3 regions of the Arthrobacter sp. USHLN218 genome follow, and region 3 is predicted to be linked to each of the others. Evidence: riboswitches for the same ligand, from Rfam matches in the RefSeq annotation. Region 3 holds a riboswitch; each other region holds the start of a gene.
What was found. A riboswitch is a leader RNA that binds a small molecule or an ion and turns the genes downstream of it on or off. The one in region 3 is predicted to bind S-adenosylmethionine.
Positions count from the first base shown of each region.

Region 1: another riboswitch for S-adenosylmethionine. It lies ahead of WFH44_RS03755 (hypothetical protein); the one in region 3 lies ahead of WFH44_RS14350 (methylenetetrahydrofolate reductase).
Region 2: another riboswitch for S-adenosylmethionine. It lies ahead of WFH44_RS13405 (AmiS/UreI family transporter); the one in region 3 lies ahead of WFH44_RS14350 (methylenetetrahydrofolate reductase).

Region 1 covers NZ_JBBCYT010000002.1:39,967-45,567, forward strand. Annotated here, with positions in the region: gene WFH44_RS03750 (TM0106 family RecB-like putative nuclease) at 1-3,126, opposite strand, end outside; gene WFH44_RS03755 (hypothetical protein) at 3,352-3,696, opposite strand; SAM riboswitch class IV at 3,709-3,872, opposite strand; SAM riboswitch class IV at 4,060-4,183, shown strand; gene WFH44_RS03760 (PIN domain-containing protein) at 4,369-4,812, shown strand; gene WFH44_RS03765 (hypothetical protein) at 4,884-5,153, shown strand; gene WFH44_RS03770 (alpha/beta fold hydrolase) at 5,189-5,601, shown strand, end outside.
Region 2 covers NZ_JBBCYT010000005.1:219,112-224,712, forward strand. Annotated here, with positions in the region: gene WFH44_RS13395 (MFS transporter) at 1-1,145, opposite strand, end outside; gene WFH44_RS13400 (ABC transporter substrate-binding protein) at 1,682-2,614, shown strand; SAM riboswitch class IV at 2,819-2,931, shown strand; gene WFH44_RS13405 (AmiS/UreI family transporter) at 2,973-3,668, shown strand; gene WFH44_RS13410 (acyl-CoA dehydrogenase family protein) at 3,711-4,958, shown strand; gene WFH44_RS13415 (M15 family metallopeptidase) at 5,153-5,601, shown strand, end outside.
Region 3 covers NZ_JBBCYT010000006.1:44,821-50,421, forward strand. Annotated here, with positions in the region: gene WFH44_RS14340 (O-acetylhomoserine aminocarboxypropyltransferase/cysteine synthase family protein) at 1-460, opposite strand, end outside; gene metE (5-methyltetrahydropteroyltriglutamate--homocysteine S-methyltransferase) at 500-2,878, opposite strand; gene WFH44_RS14350 (methylenetetrahydrofolate reductase) at 2,932-3,846, opposite strand; SAM riboswitch class I at 3,951-4,062, opposite strand; gene WFH44_RS14355 (alpha/beta fold hydrolase) at 4,221-5,012, opposite strand; gene WFH44_RS14360 (MarR family winged helix-turn-helix transcriptional regulator) at 4,999-5,496, opposite strand; gene pgm (phosphoglucomutase (alpha-D-glucose-1,6-bisphosphate-dependent)) at 5,601-5,601, shown strand, end outside.

The DNA of each region.
Region 1 (5,601 bases), on a different contig from region 3:
GGCCTCTTCCGGCGATGAGGTGGCGTTTCCTTCGTGCTGCACGAGCACGCATTCGACGCCGGGAGGGGCGCCTTCCAGGAGCCGGCCGACCGCGGCGGGCGCGCTCGCAAGGCGTCCCTCGTAGGACAGGCCGGAGACGGCCCGGCACAGCTCCGGATGCATCCGCCAGCTCCGGGCCAGGAAATAGCCCAAATCCGACGGCAGGGTGGCGTGGCCGGCGGAAAGCCAGCCGAGGGCCGACTCGTCCACCGGTTCCGGGTGGGTGCCCTGCGAGACCTGCGGCAGCTGCTGCGGGTCGCCCAGGAGCAGCATCCTTCGGCATGCCCGGGACACGGCGAGAGTATTGGCCAGCGAGAACTGCCCTGCCTCGTCGATCACCAGGAGGTCCAGGGCGCCGGCGGGAACGCTGTTGCCGGTCATGGTCCACGCCGTCCCGCCAACGAGGGCGCCCCCGGGGCCGTCGAGGAGGCGCGCGACATCCGCGTCGGTCGCCTGGCTCCAGGGAACCGGGTTGCCGCTGGACTTCTTCGCCACCCGGTCCGCCGGGACGCCGCCCTTGTCCACGGCAGCCGTCATCATGTGTTCGACGACGGCATGGGACTGGGCAACGACTCCTACCTTCCAGCCGCGCTCCACCAGGCGCCCGATGACGTGGGCCCCTACATGCGTCTTGCCGGAACCGGGTGGGCCCTGGACCGCCAAGTAGGAGCGGTCGAGGTCTTCCACCGCAGCCAAAATGGCCTCGATATAGGCGTCCGGCCCCGCGCCGACGGCCGGCAGCTCCGGCAGGGTGCCCAGCCGCGGAGGGAGCCGCCGCAGGAGGTCAAGCGCGGGCTGGGGCGGAAGCTGCCGAAGGTTGCGTCCCACCTCGGCGGCCAAGGCGGCCAGCGCGTCCCGCAGCGGCTTGGTGCCGGGAGGCGGGTCCGGAGTGAGCGCCAGAGGGAAGTCCTGGTACTCCTCGGCGCCCTTGGGCAGCCGGTCAAGGAGCAGCAGGATGTCCTTTCCGTCCTCGGCGTCGAGGCCCAGGACCTCGCTGCGAAAACAGTAGGTACGGTAGTTGACGCCGTTGTCCTGTCCGTCCAGATGTGCAGGGGCCGGCGGGTCGTAGACGCGGCAGACCGTCGTCCCCTCCTTGATGGTGGAGCCCGGCGCCAGCCTGCCCGTAAGGCGCAGCCGCCGGACGGGGTTTGACCTTGCGGTTGGCTTGGCCCAGTCCTGCAGTACCTCGCCGGATTCCACCGTGAAGATGTCCCGGGATTCCCACCAGTCCGCCAGCGGCGCATTCAGCCGGTCGTAATGTCCCCACCAGAACTGCTTGTCTTCCCTGCGGTGGTATCCCACGGACGCCGCCACCATTGCGACGGCCTGCTCGTCCGGCGTCAGCTCTCCGCCGGCGTGCAGCGCGCGCTCGGTCGCTGCCGCTACGTGCCTGAGCAGCCGTGCCTCGTCCGGTGAGGGGTCCTCGGATTCCGGGCCGGGACCGGCCTCCGCGGCCCGTGCCCGTGCTATCCCGCGCTCGTCGGCCCGCTCCAATAGCCAGTCACGAAGGCGGAGCGTCGAGAGGCAGTCGTACTCGTTGTAGTCGCGGATGCTGGCCAGGATCGCTTCTGCTTCCTGGGGCCGGCCGCTGTCCCGGGCTTCGCAGTAGAGTGCGTAAGCGACGACGGACCCGCCGGCATCTTTGACATCCCCCGAGCGCAGGTGCGATCCCATATACAAGGGCTCGAGCTTCTTGATGCTGTAGGACTTTTCCGAGATCCGCAGGCTGTTGCGCACCACGTCGTAGAGGTCGATCAGGACGCCTTCGCGCAGCAAGGCGTCCACGGCGTCCTCGCCGATCACGTGCTGCAGCGAGAGGCGGCGCAGCGCGGCCTTCTCGTAGTTGGCGTAATGGTAGATGTGCAGGTCCGGATACTGCTTCCGCCGCCGGCCCACATAATCCAGGAATTCGGCCAGAGCTTTGCCTTCTTCGGCGCGGCTGTGGGCCCAGAACGGAAGGAAGGGCGGGGCGGCTCCGGGGGCCGGCGGGTTCTCCATGACCCCGAACAGGTACTCCAGTCCCCAGGTCCCGGCCTGGTCCTGCCAGAGCGGGTCCCCTTCGAAGTCGAAAAAGATGTCTCCCTCACTTGGTGCGGGGAGTGTTCCGAGCGCGTTTGCTGCCAGCACCCGGTAGGCGAGGCTGTGCCGGGTTCCGTCGCCATCCGTGTACTGCACGGCCCCGTCCGGTTCCTCCATGCCGGTCTGCATCCTCGCCTGGTCGCGCAGCCGGGCCAGCACGCCGTCCGGTGCCTCACCCGGGGGCAGCTCCATGGCCGCCAGCTGGTCGATCGTGGTGACGCCCAGGTCCCGCAGGCGGCGGCGACGGACCGGGCTCATCCGGGAAACCAGCAGCACGTCCCGGTGGAGCGCTACCTGCTCGGCGCAGTAGTCGCAGCGCCCGCACGCTGTATGCCGGTCATCTCCCCATGCCACGGGGGCACGTTGGGCCCGGTGGGCGGACGTGAGCTCCAGGAAGCGGCGGCGGCGCTCCCGGAAGACCGGCAGCAGGTCGCGCAGGCTATGGTCGCTGCGGGAACGGTCGCCCAGCACGAGTGTCACGGTGGGCGAAGGGTCGATACCGGCTTTTATCAGCTGGTCGCCGTACGCCGCCAGCTGCAACAGCGCCGTGACCTTGGCATGCCGGGCGAGCTTGGAATCGTACACGGCGTAGCGGGCCGAGGAGCCGTCACCTTCCCTGACGAGGAAGTCTGAACGGCCGTGGAAGCTGCCGTCGAAGAAGGAAGCCTGGAACACCACGTCCGCACCGGAGCGCAGCGCCGCGATCGATTCCCGGTGCTTGGCCTCTAGCAACGGCCTGGTGTAGTCCGCGATTCCGGCGATTTCCACCACGCCGGCCCCGAAGGTGTCCCGGAAGCCCTGAAGCACGCGGTGCTCGTGGACGTCGCCCAGTTCAGCCGTGCGGGCCAGCATCTCGTCCGGCGGGAACTCCGCCTTCGGGCTGCGCCCAAGTTTCTCATCCAGCTTCCGCAGCAGTTCGTACTCGCACTGCGCCGCCACCACCAGGTCGCTCGCGGTGAAGATCAGGTCCCGTGGCGCGCCGGGCAGCAGCGGGTCGAGCAGGAACACGGTGCCTCCTGGAGGAGAAGTTGGTCCCGCCGGCTCCGAGACCCCTGTCGGGGCCCCGGGCCGGCGGGCGGCTCTTTATGCTCAACTTCTATCAGCCGTGTCCGACAGTTTGCGCCCGTCCGGCCGGACCGCCCGAAACCGGGCAGGCGGGCAAGGGCGCAAACCAAGTAACGGACAAATCAGCAGACATCCCAGAACGGACACCCCACCGCAGCGCCAGGCGCGCTAGTGGCAGTCCGGTGCTCCGCCGTCGTCGTTCAGCATCCGCCGCAGCGAGAAGAAGCGGTTGCCCGCGCCCGGACGGGTGCTGGGAATGAGCAGCTTGGAGTACTTCTCGCACCACAGCGCGGAGCCGTCCGAGTCCATGGCCGCTTCCAGCACGGCGCCGATGTCCTCGGAATACAGCATTTTCTGTACGCCGTCCCGGCACAACTGGACCAGGCTCAGCTCAGCCTCGATATGTACGGCTACCTCGACCCACTCGTCCAGAACGCTGTTGTCCCAGAGACCGACGGTGCGCTCGCGGTGGCCGCTGCGGCTGTCTTTTTCTATTGGATATGCACTCATCATTCTTGTTCTCTCCGGTTGTTCTTGCCCGCACCGAGTCCCCTTCAGAACCTCGTTGTCCTGTGAAATGCAGGCCGCTTCGTCATCCGAACCACCCGCGAACATGGGGTTGGTGCGTGATCGGTCGGAGCCTTGCAGTACCCGGCGAGCCGGTGTGCTGCGGATCACATCTCGTGAAGCATTTCCAACTATAGGGTCCCGCATGCACATAGCCAAACGGTTGCTGCGAAGTAAACATTTTGTTGTAGGCCCGTTACTCGCCGTGACAGCCCGTTAGGCCTTCGTGACGGACCGCTAGGCCTTATTACTTCCGGTGACGAGGCGGCCCGTGACTGGCGGCACAAGCTCTGGTTATACTCGCTTCAGCTTCAGGAATTGCGGTCGCTAAGCTCCGACTTGGCCGCGTACCAACCCCACGCTCTCTGGGTGGTTCGGATGACGAAGCGGCCTGCATTCGCCTACTGGCAAATGGTGCGGGCAAGAGCACGTGAAAGGACCGGTGCCCGGCACCGCTTCCATGAGTACAGCTAATACTGCCCACGCCGGCCTAGGCGTGATGAGCCTTTCCGACTACGAACAAGTTACGGCCGCACGCCAGGAATTCGTCGATTTCCTGCTCGGGCCCGCTGGCCTCCCGGCCCGGCAGGATGCGCGGACGCCACGCGCGGCGGGCCTGTGAGGGGTCCTTCGGGCCTGTTGCTGGACACCGACGTCGTCGCCGAAGTGCGCCGCGCCGAACCGCATCCGGCGGTCGTCGATTTCCTGCAGCGCCGCCGGCACCTGGGCATCTACATTTCCGCGCTGTCAGTGGCGGAGCTCCATCTGCTGGGCAGCCAGGAGGGCAGGGGACCGGACGACGGCGGCGCCTGGCTCGGCGAACTGGCCTCGCGCTTCTCCGGGTTCATCCTGCCGGTGGACCTGGGCGTGGCGATGTCCTGGGCGCCGATGGCGGGGAATCCCGAGGTCACCGCCGTGGATTCCCTGATAGCGGCGACGGCCGTGCAGCACTGCCTGACGATCGTGTCCCGGAACGTCGATGGCTTCCGGAAGCTGGCTGTTCCTGCCATCGACCCGTGGCAGGTGGGGCAGTTTGCCGTCGAGGTGGCGCCGTCGAACTGACCGCCGCCCCCTTACTTTCCGGTAGAACCGGCGCGACAATAGGAACAGTGGCGCGTTGGAGGAGAGCAGCGATGGCGACCAAGCGGAAGAGAATTTTTGGAGCAGCACCGGAAGAACGCATGGGCCCGCTGCCGCTGCACGGCTCGGGAGACGATCCGGTGATGCCGAACCTCGCGGCTGCCCAGATACCCGGGCCCGGCACCGGCCACGTCAGGGCGGGCGAGGACGGAGTGCTGCCGGACGATGTTTCCGACCCGTTCGAGCAGGAAGGACACCAGCACGCCGGCCGGTCACTGACCGGCAGGTTCCGGCGCTGGCGGCACGGGCTGCGGCGAGCATGACCATTCCTTCGGGCGCCGGTCCATAGACTGAGGTCATGCCTGAAGCTGCAAACCCCGTGGACCGGACCTCGATCGCCTACGACATCACGGGGGAGGGACCCGCCGTCGTACTCCTGCACGGTTCCGCGCTCTCGCGCGCGATTTGGCGCGGGCTCGGGTACGTGGGGGCGTTGGCCGCCGATTTCACCGTGGTCCGGATCGACCTGCGGGGCCACGGCCGTAGCGGCAAGCCGCACGACGCCGAGTCCTATCGGATGCCGCTGGTCGTCGGCGACGTCCTGGCAGTCCTGGACGCGGAGGGGATCGCCAGTGCCGCGGTGACGGGATACTCCTTCGGGGCGCGGGTGGGTTTCGCGCTGGCCGCGGCGGCCCCCGAGCGCGTGGAACGGCTCGCGACGCTGGGCGGCACCTACCGGGCCCAGCAGGGGCAGGTGGCCAGGATATTCTT
Region 2 (5,601 bases), on a different contig from region 3:
GCGATAACCGTCAGGAAGATGCTTGCGACCAGGCCCATGAGGAAGATGGTGCCGTACTGCCGGTTGTCGGCGAGTCCGGCGGTGAGGAAGTTCTGCAGCGAGCTGCCGAGGAACAGGGAGCCCGCAAACAGTGCGACGCTCGTGGCGCGGGCCTGCGGGGCAATGTCGGTGGCCCATCCCTGCATGGAGGAGTGAAGGACGGCGTTGGACACGCCGACGAGTACCGCCGTCGTTGTTAATGCTGCGGGGACGTGCCAGAGCGACGAAACCAGGAACGCCGTGACCAGCACGCTTCCTCCGATGGCGATGAGCTGGGTGCGGGTGAACCGCTGGACCAGCCGGCGCATGACGCGGGCCCCGAGGATGACGCCGACGCCGAATCCGGCGGCCAGCATGCCCGCCAGGCTGACCCCGACCCCGGCGTTCTGCAGGGCCGGGACGATATACGTCAGGATGCCCATCAGCACGGCGCCCTCCAGGACCGCCAGTCCGTAGATGCCCAGGGCGGAGGGCGAGAACGCGTGGCCCAGGCGGATGCCGCGGCGCCCGGAGTGCCCGTCGATTTCCACGCCGCGCAGCAGGATCAGCAGGACCAGGCAGCCCACGGCCGGCAGCGCGAACACCAGCCGCCAGTCCACCAGCGCGGCCAGGGTGCCGGTGGCGAGGGCAGCGATGGTCGTCCCGAGGGATGAGTAGATCTGCAGGTCGGACAGCCCGCGGGCCCGGTCGATCCCGGTCCGTGTGTCGCCGAGGATCGTCATCAGCGTCGGATAGAGCGCGCCTGCCATCAGCCCCGTGAACGCCCGGGCCAGGAGCAGCGGCAGGTAGCTGCCGGACAGCGTGCTGGCCAGCGACCCGATCATGACTCCCGTCAGAGCCATGCGCAGGATCGCCAGGCGGCCGAACCTGTCGCTGAGCAGCCCCCACACCGGCTGCCCGACGGCGTAGAGCAGTGCGTACGCCGCGACCAGCTGGACGGCCTGGCCGAGCGACAGGTCCGTCCGGTCAGCCAGCACCACGAGCATCGGCGGCGTGCCGAAGCGATCGAAGAAGGACAGGAATCCGACCGACCGCAGGACGCCATCGGGTACGCGGTTCCGTGGCTTGCCGTGATCGTCGCCGGAACCGCCTGCACTTGCCATCATCTAGTCAGCATTTCCTTGTCGTCGCCGGCCGCCCGCGGAGGACGGGATGTGTCCGTGGGGGAGCGGGAAACCAGCCTTCAGGATAGTGAAAATTACGACGGCGGCGCTCCGGACACGCGTTCGCGTCACCTTCCGGAACATCGGCCCACCGGAAAAGAAGCACACAGGCACACCCCTTGCCACTCATTTGGGGGTTCCGCCCATCCCCAGAACTGGAATCTGGCCCGACGGCGCCGCGGCAGGCAGACTCAGAGTGTGCCGGATCACCCGCCCTTGTGGAAGGCCCGGCCCGCGGAGCGGGGCCGACCCCCCAGACCCGTTCCTTTGTGCCCCTCCCGCGAAGGGGCAGCGGCGTTGCCCCGGGAAGCCTAGGCCCCCGGGGCAATGTCACTTCCGCGGTGCTGAAGCCCCGGCCGCGAATCGGCCCACCGGTGAATCTGCCAACCCTTACGTAAAAACCTGCGCATTCTGGTTGCCTCGCTTTCAGTCGTCTAGCCTGTGAGCACAGCTTGGACCTACCTCTAAGGAAAACCTCCATGCGGAACACCTTCAGACTTCCAGCCGTTCTCATCACCGGGCTCCTGCTCGCCCTGGGAATGGCCGGCTGCAGCGCCAGCCCGTTCGAGGACGGAGAGACCAGCGCCGGGGAGACCGGGGCGCAGGGGCCCGTGCTCGTGGGATCGGCGAATTTCCCGGAGAGCGAGACCCTTGCCGAGATATACGCCGGGGCTTTGAATGCCGGGGGCGTCCCCGCGGCCACCAAACCGAGGATTGGTTCGCGCGAAGTCTATGTCCGGGCAGTCCAGGACGGCTCCATCGATTTGGTGCCCGATTACAGCGGCAATCTCCTGCGCTATCTGGACGAGGGCACCTCGGCGCGCAGCGCCGAAGAAGTGATGAAGGAACTGCCCGGAAAGCTGCCGGAGGGGCTCGCGGTGCTGGAACCGGCGGCCGCGGAGGACAAGGACTCGCTCGTCGTCACGCAACAGACCGCGGACAAGTACGGACTGGAATCCCTCGAGGACCTGGGCAAAGCCTGCGACCGCATCGCCCTTGGAATGCCGCCCGAGGCCCAGGAGCGTCCGCAGGGACTGCCGGGACTCAAGGCCGTCTACGGATGTGTCCCGAAGGAGTTCGTCCCCTTCAGCGACGGCGGCGGGGCGCTGACGCTCCAGGCGTTGCTGGACGACCGGGTCCAGGCCGCGAACATCTTTACGACCTCCCCGTCGATTGCGGCCAACAACCTGGTCACGCTGAAGGACACCAAGGACCTCTTCGCAGCCCAGCAGGTGCTTCCCTTGATCCGCACCGACGCCGTCGGCAGCGAGGCCCAGAAAATCCTGAACAAGGTTTCGCAGGAACTGACCACCGAGGACCTCATGCAGCTCAACGAGAAGGTCTCCGGAGACGCGAAGCAGAACCCCAAGGACGCCGCAGCCGCCTGGCTCAAGGACAAGGGCCTCGCCTGAGGGCACGCTGCCGGCCGGCGGGGCCGCGGTACTGAACCAAGCCCGGGCAGGACGGGCCGGCGCAGCTGCACTAGCGGACCGCGGGCCTGACTGGCAAGCCCCTGCAACCTTTTGCCGGTGCTGCGGGTAACAGGGCGTGACCTTGCGTCATCTTCGCCCCAAACCGTTGCCGCGGGCCGCCGCCGCGGCATAGCTTTTTCAACAGATCACGAGTTCCAACGCGAAGCCCTGGCTGGTTGGACGGCAACCCTCTTCGTGGTGGGGTGCCCCAGGTGAAGATCCGGCCGGGCACAACCGTGTTCCGGCAAGCATCGAGCCGGCTCCTCCGCGAGCCCTCCCGCACAGACGGAACATGCCCATGTCCTTCATCTGCCTCATCCTCTCCGGCGTGGCACTGCTGATCAACGGCCTGGCCCTGCTCGGACGCATCCCGCCGCGCGACAGCGGCACCCTGAACCTGCTCATCGGCGGCCTCCAGCTGATCCTGGCCGCCCTGATCGCCGTGACCGCAGCCGGTGACTCGGCCCAGCTGCTCGGCGCCGCCGGCGTCGTCCTCTTCGGCCTGACCTACACCTACGTCGGCCTGAACTCGCTGTTCGACCTCGGGTCGGCCGGCGTCGGCTGGTTCTGCGGCCTCGTCGCCGCGCTCGCCGTGGTGTACGCGGTCTCCAACCTAGCCGCCGACCCGTTCTCCGCGGTGCTGTGGACCAGTTGGGCCGTGCTGTGGACGCTGTTCTTCCTGCTCCTCGCTTTCGGCAGGTCCGCCCTCACGTCCTATACCGGTTGGGTCACCCTGCTCACCAGCCAGCTAACGACGACGGTGCCCGCCCTTTTGGGGCTGAACGGCGCCTGGCCGTCGGGCTGGGGGAGTGCCGCGGCAGCCGCCGTCGTGATCGCCCTCCTCTTTGGCGCCGCTGGGTTCCTGGCCCGGCGCACCGGCCGCGCCGCCGTCGTACTCCCGGAACCGGAGCACACGCACGCCGCACAGGCACCGGAACCCGCCGCCGCCGTACTGCCCCAGCCCGCCCAAGAGCCGACACCCGCGGGCGTCTGACCCACCCGACTTCCGAATTTCCGTAACAACGAAAGGCCCGTCATGACCTCCGTAACCACGCAAAGCACCCACGCCGCCGAGACCGACTACGACACCCTCGCCGACCGCTTCCGCCCGATCTTCGCCCGCATCGCCGAGGGCGCCAGCGCCCGCGAGCAGGACCACCAGCTGCCCTTCGACCAGATCAAGGAGCTGACGAAGGCCGGCTTCGGCGCCGTGCGGGTTCCCGTGGCCGACGGCGGTGCCGGCGCCACCCTGCCGCAGCTGTTCCGCCTGCTCACCGAACTCGCCGCCGCGGACTCGAACATCCCGCAGGCGCTGCGCGGCCACTTCGCCTTCGTCGAGGACCGGCTGGTCTCCTCCGGCCCGCAGCGCGCGGTCTGGCTGGAGCGCTTCGTGAACGGCGAGATCGCCGGCAACTCGTGGACCGAGGTCGGCACCGTCAAGATCGGCGACGTCATCACCAAGGTCAGCCCGGACCCGGACTCGGCCACCGGCGGCTTCCGCGTCAACGGCACCAAGTACTACTCGACCGGCAGCATCTTCGCCGACTGGATCGACACCTTCGCCCAGCGCACGGACAACGACGTCAAGGTCATCGCCGTGGTCAACGCGCACCAGCCAGGCGTCACGCACTCCGACGACTGGGACGGCTTCGGCCAGCAGACCACCGGCTCCGGCACCAGCACCTTCAAGGACGCCGTGGTCGAGGCCGACAACGTGATCGACTTCGACACCCGGTTCAAGTACCAGACCGCGTTCTACCAGGTCGTGCTGCTCGCCGTCCTCGCCGGCAGCATCAAGGCCGCCGAGCGCGACATCGCCACCGAGGTCCGCAACCGCACCCGCATCTTCTCGCACGGCAACGCCGACTCCTTCCGCGAGGATCCGCAGATCCTGCAGGTCATCGGCGAGGTGTCCGCCAAGGCCTATGCCGCGGACGCCACCGTCGAGCGGGCCGCCCAGGCCCTGCAGCGCGCGTACGAAGCCGCGTTCCTCGACGACCTCGAGCAGGAAGAGCACCTCAACGACCTCGCCGAACTCGAGAGCGCCCAGGCCCAGGTGGTCCTGACCGACCTGGCCACGCGTGCCACCTCGGATGTCTTCGACGCGCTGTCCGCCTCGGGCACCAGCACCAAGAAGAACTTCGACCGCCACTGGCGCAACGCCCGCACCGCGGCCAACCACAACCCGTGGGTCTTCAAGGCGCGCATCATCGGCGACTACTCCGTCAACGGCACGGTCCCGCCGCGCGTCTGGGCCATCGGCGCCGGACCTGACAAGAAGTAGCAGCAGCACGCGAAGGCGGCGGCGCGGACATCGTTCCCGCCGCCGCTTCCGTCTGCCCGGCGCCGAAATAGCCAACCGACGGGACGGACCGTGAAAATCGTGTGCGGCGTCCCGCGGCACGCGGCCTGCCCTCGACGCGCCCCCGCGCCGCACATAGGGTGGCCGAACGCATTCTTTACGTCTTGGGGGTCCTCGTGAGTGTCATCAACAGAGCGCTCGTCATCCTGCTGGCCATGTTCGTCTGCCTCGGCTTCGTTGCCCCGGCCGCCACCGCGGCGACCGTCAAGGGCTATGAGATCGATGCGCCTTCCAGCCTGCAGGTAGTAGTGAACAAGCACCGGAAGCTGAACCCGCAGAATTACGTCCCGTCCCGCCTGGCGAGGATCCAGGGCGAATCGCTGCGCGCTGAAGCCGCCGATGCTTACAAGAAGTTCGCCAGCGCTGCCAAGAAGGCGGGCGTTACCATCGTGCCGGTGAGCGGCTACCGGTCCTACAACCAGCAGGCCAGCCTCTACAACAACTACGTCCTGCAGTACGGCCAGGAAACGGCCGACACCCTTGCCGCGCGCCCGGGCTACAGCGAGCACCAGACCGGCCTGGCCATGGATATCGGCAATCCCGGCGGGACCTGCGCCCTCGACCC
Region 3 (5,601 bases):
TCAGAAACGCCCTGGTCTGCGGACGGACCGCCGCGGCCCAGGCCCCCACATCGGCCGGATCGGCGAAGCTGACCTCGATCCCGAAGTCGCCGAAGGTGTCCGTGAGCAGGTCCACGGTTCCGCCGTACAGCTTGGAGGAGGCGACCAGGTGCTGGCCGCCGCGCACCAGGGCCAGCAGGGCCACGGCGACGGCGGCCTGTCCCGTGGCCGTGGCCAGGGCGCCCGCGCCGCCCTCGAGGGCGGCCACGCGCTGCTCCAGCACGGCCACGGTCGGGTTGCCGGTCCGCGTGTAGGTGAAGCCTGCTTCCTTCAACGCGAACATTCGCCGGGCCGATTCATAGTCGGGGAACTCGTAGGCCGCGCTCTGGTAGAGCGGCACCGCCACCGGCCGGTGCGGGGCCTGCGGTTCGTAGCCGGCATGGATCTGCGCAGTGGCGGTACCGCCGTCGGGAATGCTCATGGAAGGGGCTCCTTCTGTTGGACGCTGCGGCCGGGGCCGCTAGGCGCGGACGGCCAGGGCTTCGCGCGCTGACTTCGCGGCGGCGACGACGTTGCGCAGGGACTCGGCGGTTTCCTCGTAGCCGCGGGTCTTCAGCCCGCAGTCCGGGTTGATCCACAGCTGGCGGACCGGGATGGCGGCCAGCGCGGTTTCGATCAGCCCGGCGATTTCCTCGCGGGAGGGCACCCGCGGCGAGTGGATGTCGTAGACACCCGGGCCGATCCCGCGGCGGAACCCGAAGCCGGCCAGGTCGGCGACCACCTCGAGCCGCGAGCGGGCGGCTTCGATGCTGGTCACGTCCGCGTCGAGGGCGTCGATCGCGGCGATGACCTCGCCGAACTCGGAATAGCACAGGTGCGTGTGGATCTGGGTCGCGTCCCCGGCGCCCGAGGTGGCGAGCCGGAAGGCGCGCACGGACCAGTCGAGGTAGGCGGCCTGGTCCGCGGACCGGAGCGGCAGCAGTTCGCGCAGGGCGGGTTCGTCCACCTGCACGATGCCGGTTCCCGCGGCCTCCAGGTCGGCGATCTCGTCGCGCAGGGCCAGGGCCACCTGGTTGGCCGTCTCCGCCAGCGGCTGGTCGTCGCGGACGAAGGACCAGGCGAGGATGGTGACCGGGCCGGTGAGCATGCCCTTCAGCGGCCGCCGGGTCAGCGACTGTGCATAGCTGGTCCACGGAACGGTGAACGCGGCCGGCCGGGACACGTCGCCCCAGAGGATGGAGGGCCGGGTGCAGCGCGAGCCGTAGGACTGGACCCAGCCATTGCCGGTGGCCGCGAAGCCGTCGAAGTTCTCGGCGAAGTACTGGACCATGTCGTTGCGCTCCGGCTCGCCGTGGACCAGGACGTCCAAGCCCAGCTCCTCCTGCAGTGCCACCACGCGGGCGATCTCGTCCTTGAGGAACTGCTCGTACTCCGCCTCGGTGATGCTGCCCTTCTGCGCGGCGGCACGGGCCCGGCGGACCTCGCCCGTCTGCGGGAAGGAGCCGATCGTGGTGGTCGGCAGGACCGGCAGCCCCAGCTTGGCCTGCTGCAGTTCGGCGCGGCGCTCGGCCGGGCCCCGGGTGAAGTCCTCCTCCCCCAGCGCCGCGGTGCGCTGCCGGACGGCCGGCGACACCACGCCGTCGTACTTGGCGCGGGACCGCAGGGCCGCCTCCGCATCCTGCAGTTCCGCCGCAATGGACGGCCGGCCTTCGGCCAGACCGCGGGCCAGTGCCGCCACCTCGCGCACCTTCTGGTCCGCGAAGGAGAGCCAGGCCGGCAGGTGCGCCGGCAGCACGGACTCGGCGGCGACATCGTGCGGCACGTGCAGCAGCGACGTGGAGGTGCCGACCGAGACGGCCGCGCCGGACTGCGCCTGCAGGTCCTCGATCACGTTCAGCGAGGACAGCAGGTTGTTCCGCCAGACATTGCGGCCGTCCACGATGCCGGCGACGAAGCGGGTGCCGCCGAGCGCCCGCAGCGCTTCGGCGGGGGGCAGCGCGCCGCGGACCAGGTCCGCGTGGACGGCTTCGACGCCGACGGCGGCCAGCACGGCCAAGGCCTCTCCGGCGCGGGCCGGATCCCCCGCGGTGCCGTAGCCGGTGGTGACCAGCAGGGCCGGGCGCCCGTTCGCCTGGCGGCCCGGGGCGGCCACCGGAGCCTCGGCCAGCTTCCGGTAGACCTGCTCCACCAGACCGCCGGGGGCCGCCAGGGCACCGCCGGTGTCCGTGGAGAGGCCCGGCTCGTCGAGCTGCACCCACTCGGCGCCGGCCTCGGCCAGCTGGCCGAGGATCCCCACGTAGGCCGCGACGGCATCGTCGATCCGGGTCAGCGGGTCGAAGCCCTCGGGCGCGCCGTCCTCAGCCTTGGCGAGCAGCAGGTAGGTCACCGGGCCCACGAGGACCGGCCGCAGCACGGCGCCGCGGTCCTTGTGCCGGCGGATGATCCCGGCCAGCTGGTGTGCGACGGCGGCGAAGCGGGTCTCCGGGCCGATTTCCGGCACGAGGTAGTGGTAGTTCGTGTCGAACCACTTGGTCAGTTCCAGGGGCGGGCGTTCGCCGTCGCCGCGGGCGAGCACGAAGGATGCGGCGGTTCCGACGCCGCCGTCGCTGTCCGCGAGGTCGGCGAAGCGGGACGGCAGCGCACCGAGGGCGGCCGTGGTGTCGAGGACCTGGTCATAGAGCGCGAAGTCGGCGGGGATGGAGGAGTCGGCGGCGTCCAGCCCGAGCTGGACCAGCCGGAGGACCGTCCTGTCCTGGACCTTGCGGGCCTCGAAGAGCAGGCCGTCCTCGTCGAGCCGGCCGCTCCAGTGTGCCTCGAGGGCCTTCTTCAGTTCGCGGTTCGGGCCGATGCGCGGGTAGCCCAGGATGGTGGCGGCGGGGAAGGTGTTCTTGGCGGTCATGGTGTTCTCCTTTTCAGGCGGATTCGTTCGGGTTCGTGCGGTTTCGTGCGGGTTCAGGCGGATACGGAAGCGGAAAGGGTACGGGTGGAGGGCAGGTCAAGCGCCTCGACGACCTCGATGGAGGCGCGCGCATCGTTGAAGGTGTACAGGTGCAGCCCGGGCGCCCCCGCGTCCAGGGCGGCGCGGGCCAGTTCCGCGGCGGCGGCGACCCCGATCCTTCGCCGCTCGGCGTCGGAGGAGGCCGTCTCCAGCCGGTGCAGCAGCGCCGGATCCGGACGGACGCCGGTCATCACGGCCAGCCGCTCCAGCCGGCGGACGCTCGACATCGGGATGACCCCGGGAATGATCGGGATCGTCACGCCGGCCGCGCGGGCCGCCGCCACGAGGCGGACGTAGTGGGCCGGGTCGAAGTAGACCTGGCTGATCGCGAAGTCGGCCCCGGAGCGTTCCTTCGAGACGAGCACCTCGATGTCGTGCTCGAAGGACGGGGACTCCGGATGCCGGTTCGGGTAGGCGGCCACCCCGACGGCCATTCGGCCGCCGGCCAGCGTCGCGGAATGCCGCCCCTCGACCCGGCGGATCAGCTCCACCAGGTAGCGGGCGAAGGGCAGGTCTCCACGGCAGGCCTGCGGATCGGCGGGCAGGTCCCCGCGCATGGCCAGCACGCCGCGCACGCCCAGCCCCACGAACTGGCACACCAGCAGTTCCAGGCTGTCGCGGGTTTCCCCGACGCAGGTCAGGTGCGCCAGCGGCCGCAGCCTGGTGGCGCCCACCAGGTGCTCGATCAGCTGGATGGAGGCGCGGCGCCGCTCGGGCGTGCCGTTGTAGGTCACTGAAACGTAGTCGGGATGGGTGCCGCCAAGCTCTTCGATGGCCCGAAGCACCGTGGCTTCGGCCTGCGCGTTGGCGGGCGGATACAGCTCGTAGGACAACGACGGCGGGACGGCTGTCCGTGCTGCCAGGGTCATGTACGCTCCTCGGTCGTGCCGAGGGAGTGCGCCGCTGCGCTGCTGAAAGGACCAGCCGTTTTCCACGCCGGGCAGGTCAAGGCCCTGGTGGTGTCGCTGGCGCGTCTCCATCGGTCCTGGCGGTAGCACCGTTCCGGTCCGTCTCCTTGCGGAGGCTTACCCGGATGGTTGCTGCGGCGTCAACGAGCCAGATCTCTCGGCCGCTCTGGATGGCTAATGCGTCCACTGTAGGGAGCGGAGGGGGTCGGGGAGCAATACCTGCACCGTGTACGTCGAAGTGTTGCTCCCCGGCACGGAATGTTTCGTCACGAACGGCAAATCCGCCGTCATCCTGCGCAACAAAGTTCCGGCCGCGGAAGCGGCCGGACGCCGGTTCAGGCGGGATTTACGACGGCGGACGCCAGGTCGGGATGCAGTTGAGCGCCGGTGAGCCAGGCCGTGAGCGATCGGTTGAACAGGCCAATGTCCTCGATGTTCCATTGGTGGTGCATGCCCGGTGCCATGGCCGTACGGATGCCGGGGATCTCCCGCGCGGCAATCGCCGCAGAATCTTTGATGAGCCGCGCGTCCTTGCCTCCGGTCACCAGAAGCAACGGAGCGGTGATGCTGCGCAGCACCTCGACAGGAAAGGTGCCGAACACCTCTGCGAAGATCCGGTCCCGGTTGTCCTTGGAGACGCCCAGGGCAGTCTCCACGAAGACATCTAGGCCCTCGCCGGTGAGGCCGTAGCCCCGGCCGGTGGTTTTCCAGAACCAGGGCTGGTCCCAGGCGCGCAGCTGGAGGCGGGCCAGCAGACCCGTTACCGGTCCAGGGGCCGTCAGCGGGGGGCCGGTAAGGAACCCGGAGCTGACCAGATCCGCATGCCGGCCGGCCAGGTGCAACCCGACCACCGCTCCCAGGGAGAGGCCGACGATGTGCGCCCGGCCGCCGCGGGCACGGGAGCGGATGAGGTCCGCCAGAAGGTCAGCGGTCCCCGCCAGGCTTTCCCACCGCATATTCCGGCTGCCGCCATACCCGGGGAAGTCCGGGACCAGGCAGTGATAGTCCCGGACCGCCTCATGCTGCGGCTCCCACATCCATCCGGCGACATTGCCTCCGTGCAGGAAGAGAACGGTTTCCTGGCAATGGGAGTTCAGTTCCTGGCAGAACATTTCAGGCTGGGCCATCGTAGGTTCCTTTCCTGCCGGCCTTCACCGGCTGCACTCCGCCCTGGGCTTCCAGTACCTTCAACAAGTTGCCGATCAGCCGGTCCAGCTGTTCCGCCAGCAGCCGCTCGTCAATGCCCGTTTCGACGTCCGCGAGGTCCCGGTCGAGGCCTTCCCACGCCGCGGCCACGAGCCGTTCGCCGGCCTCGGTCAGGCTGACGATGTGGGCGCGGGAATCTTCCGGATCCGTCACCACCGAGAGCAGCCCCTGCTGCTTGAGCGCGCTGACGCGCTGGTTGACCGATGCCCGGCTGACGTCGAGCGCGGTGGCGAGCCGCTGCTGCGTGGCCGGCCCGACGACCTTGGAAATCAGCAGCACCAGGAACGGCGCGTACCGGATCCCGTGGTGGGTCCGCAGGTAGTTGTCCGCCACGCGGTCGAGCAGCGCTGTGGCCTGGTGGAGCTTGAACGAGGCATACTGGGTGATTTCCATATTGTTAAGCACTTAACGATATCTCGCGCCAGGCGTCAACCCTCCGCAGTCGTAATGTTGTGAACTTCTGGTGACCGACCCGGCTCACTCGCTGTGATCTTTGGCATGCTTGGGGCA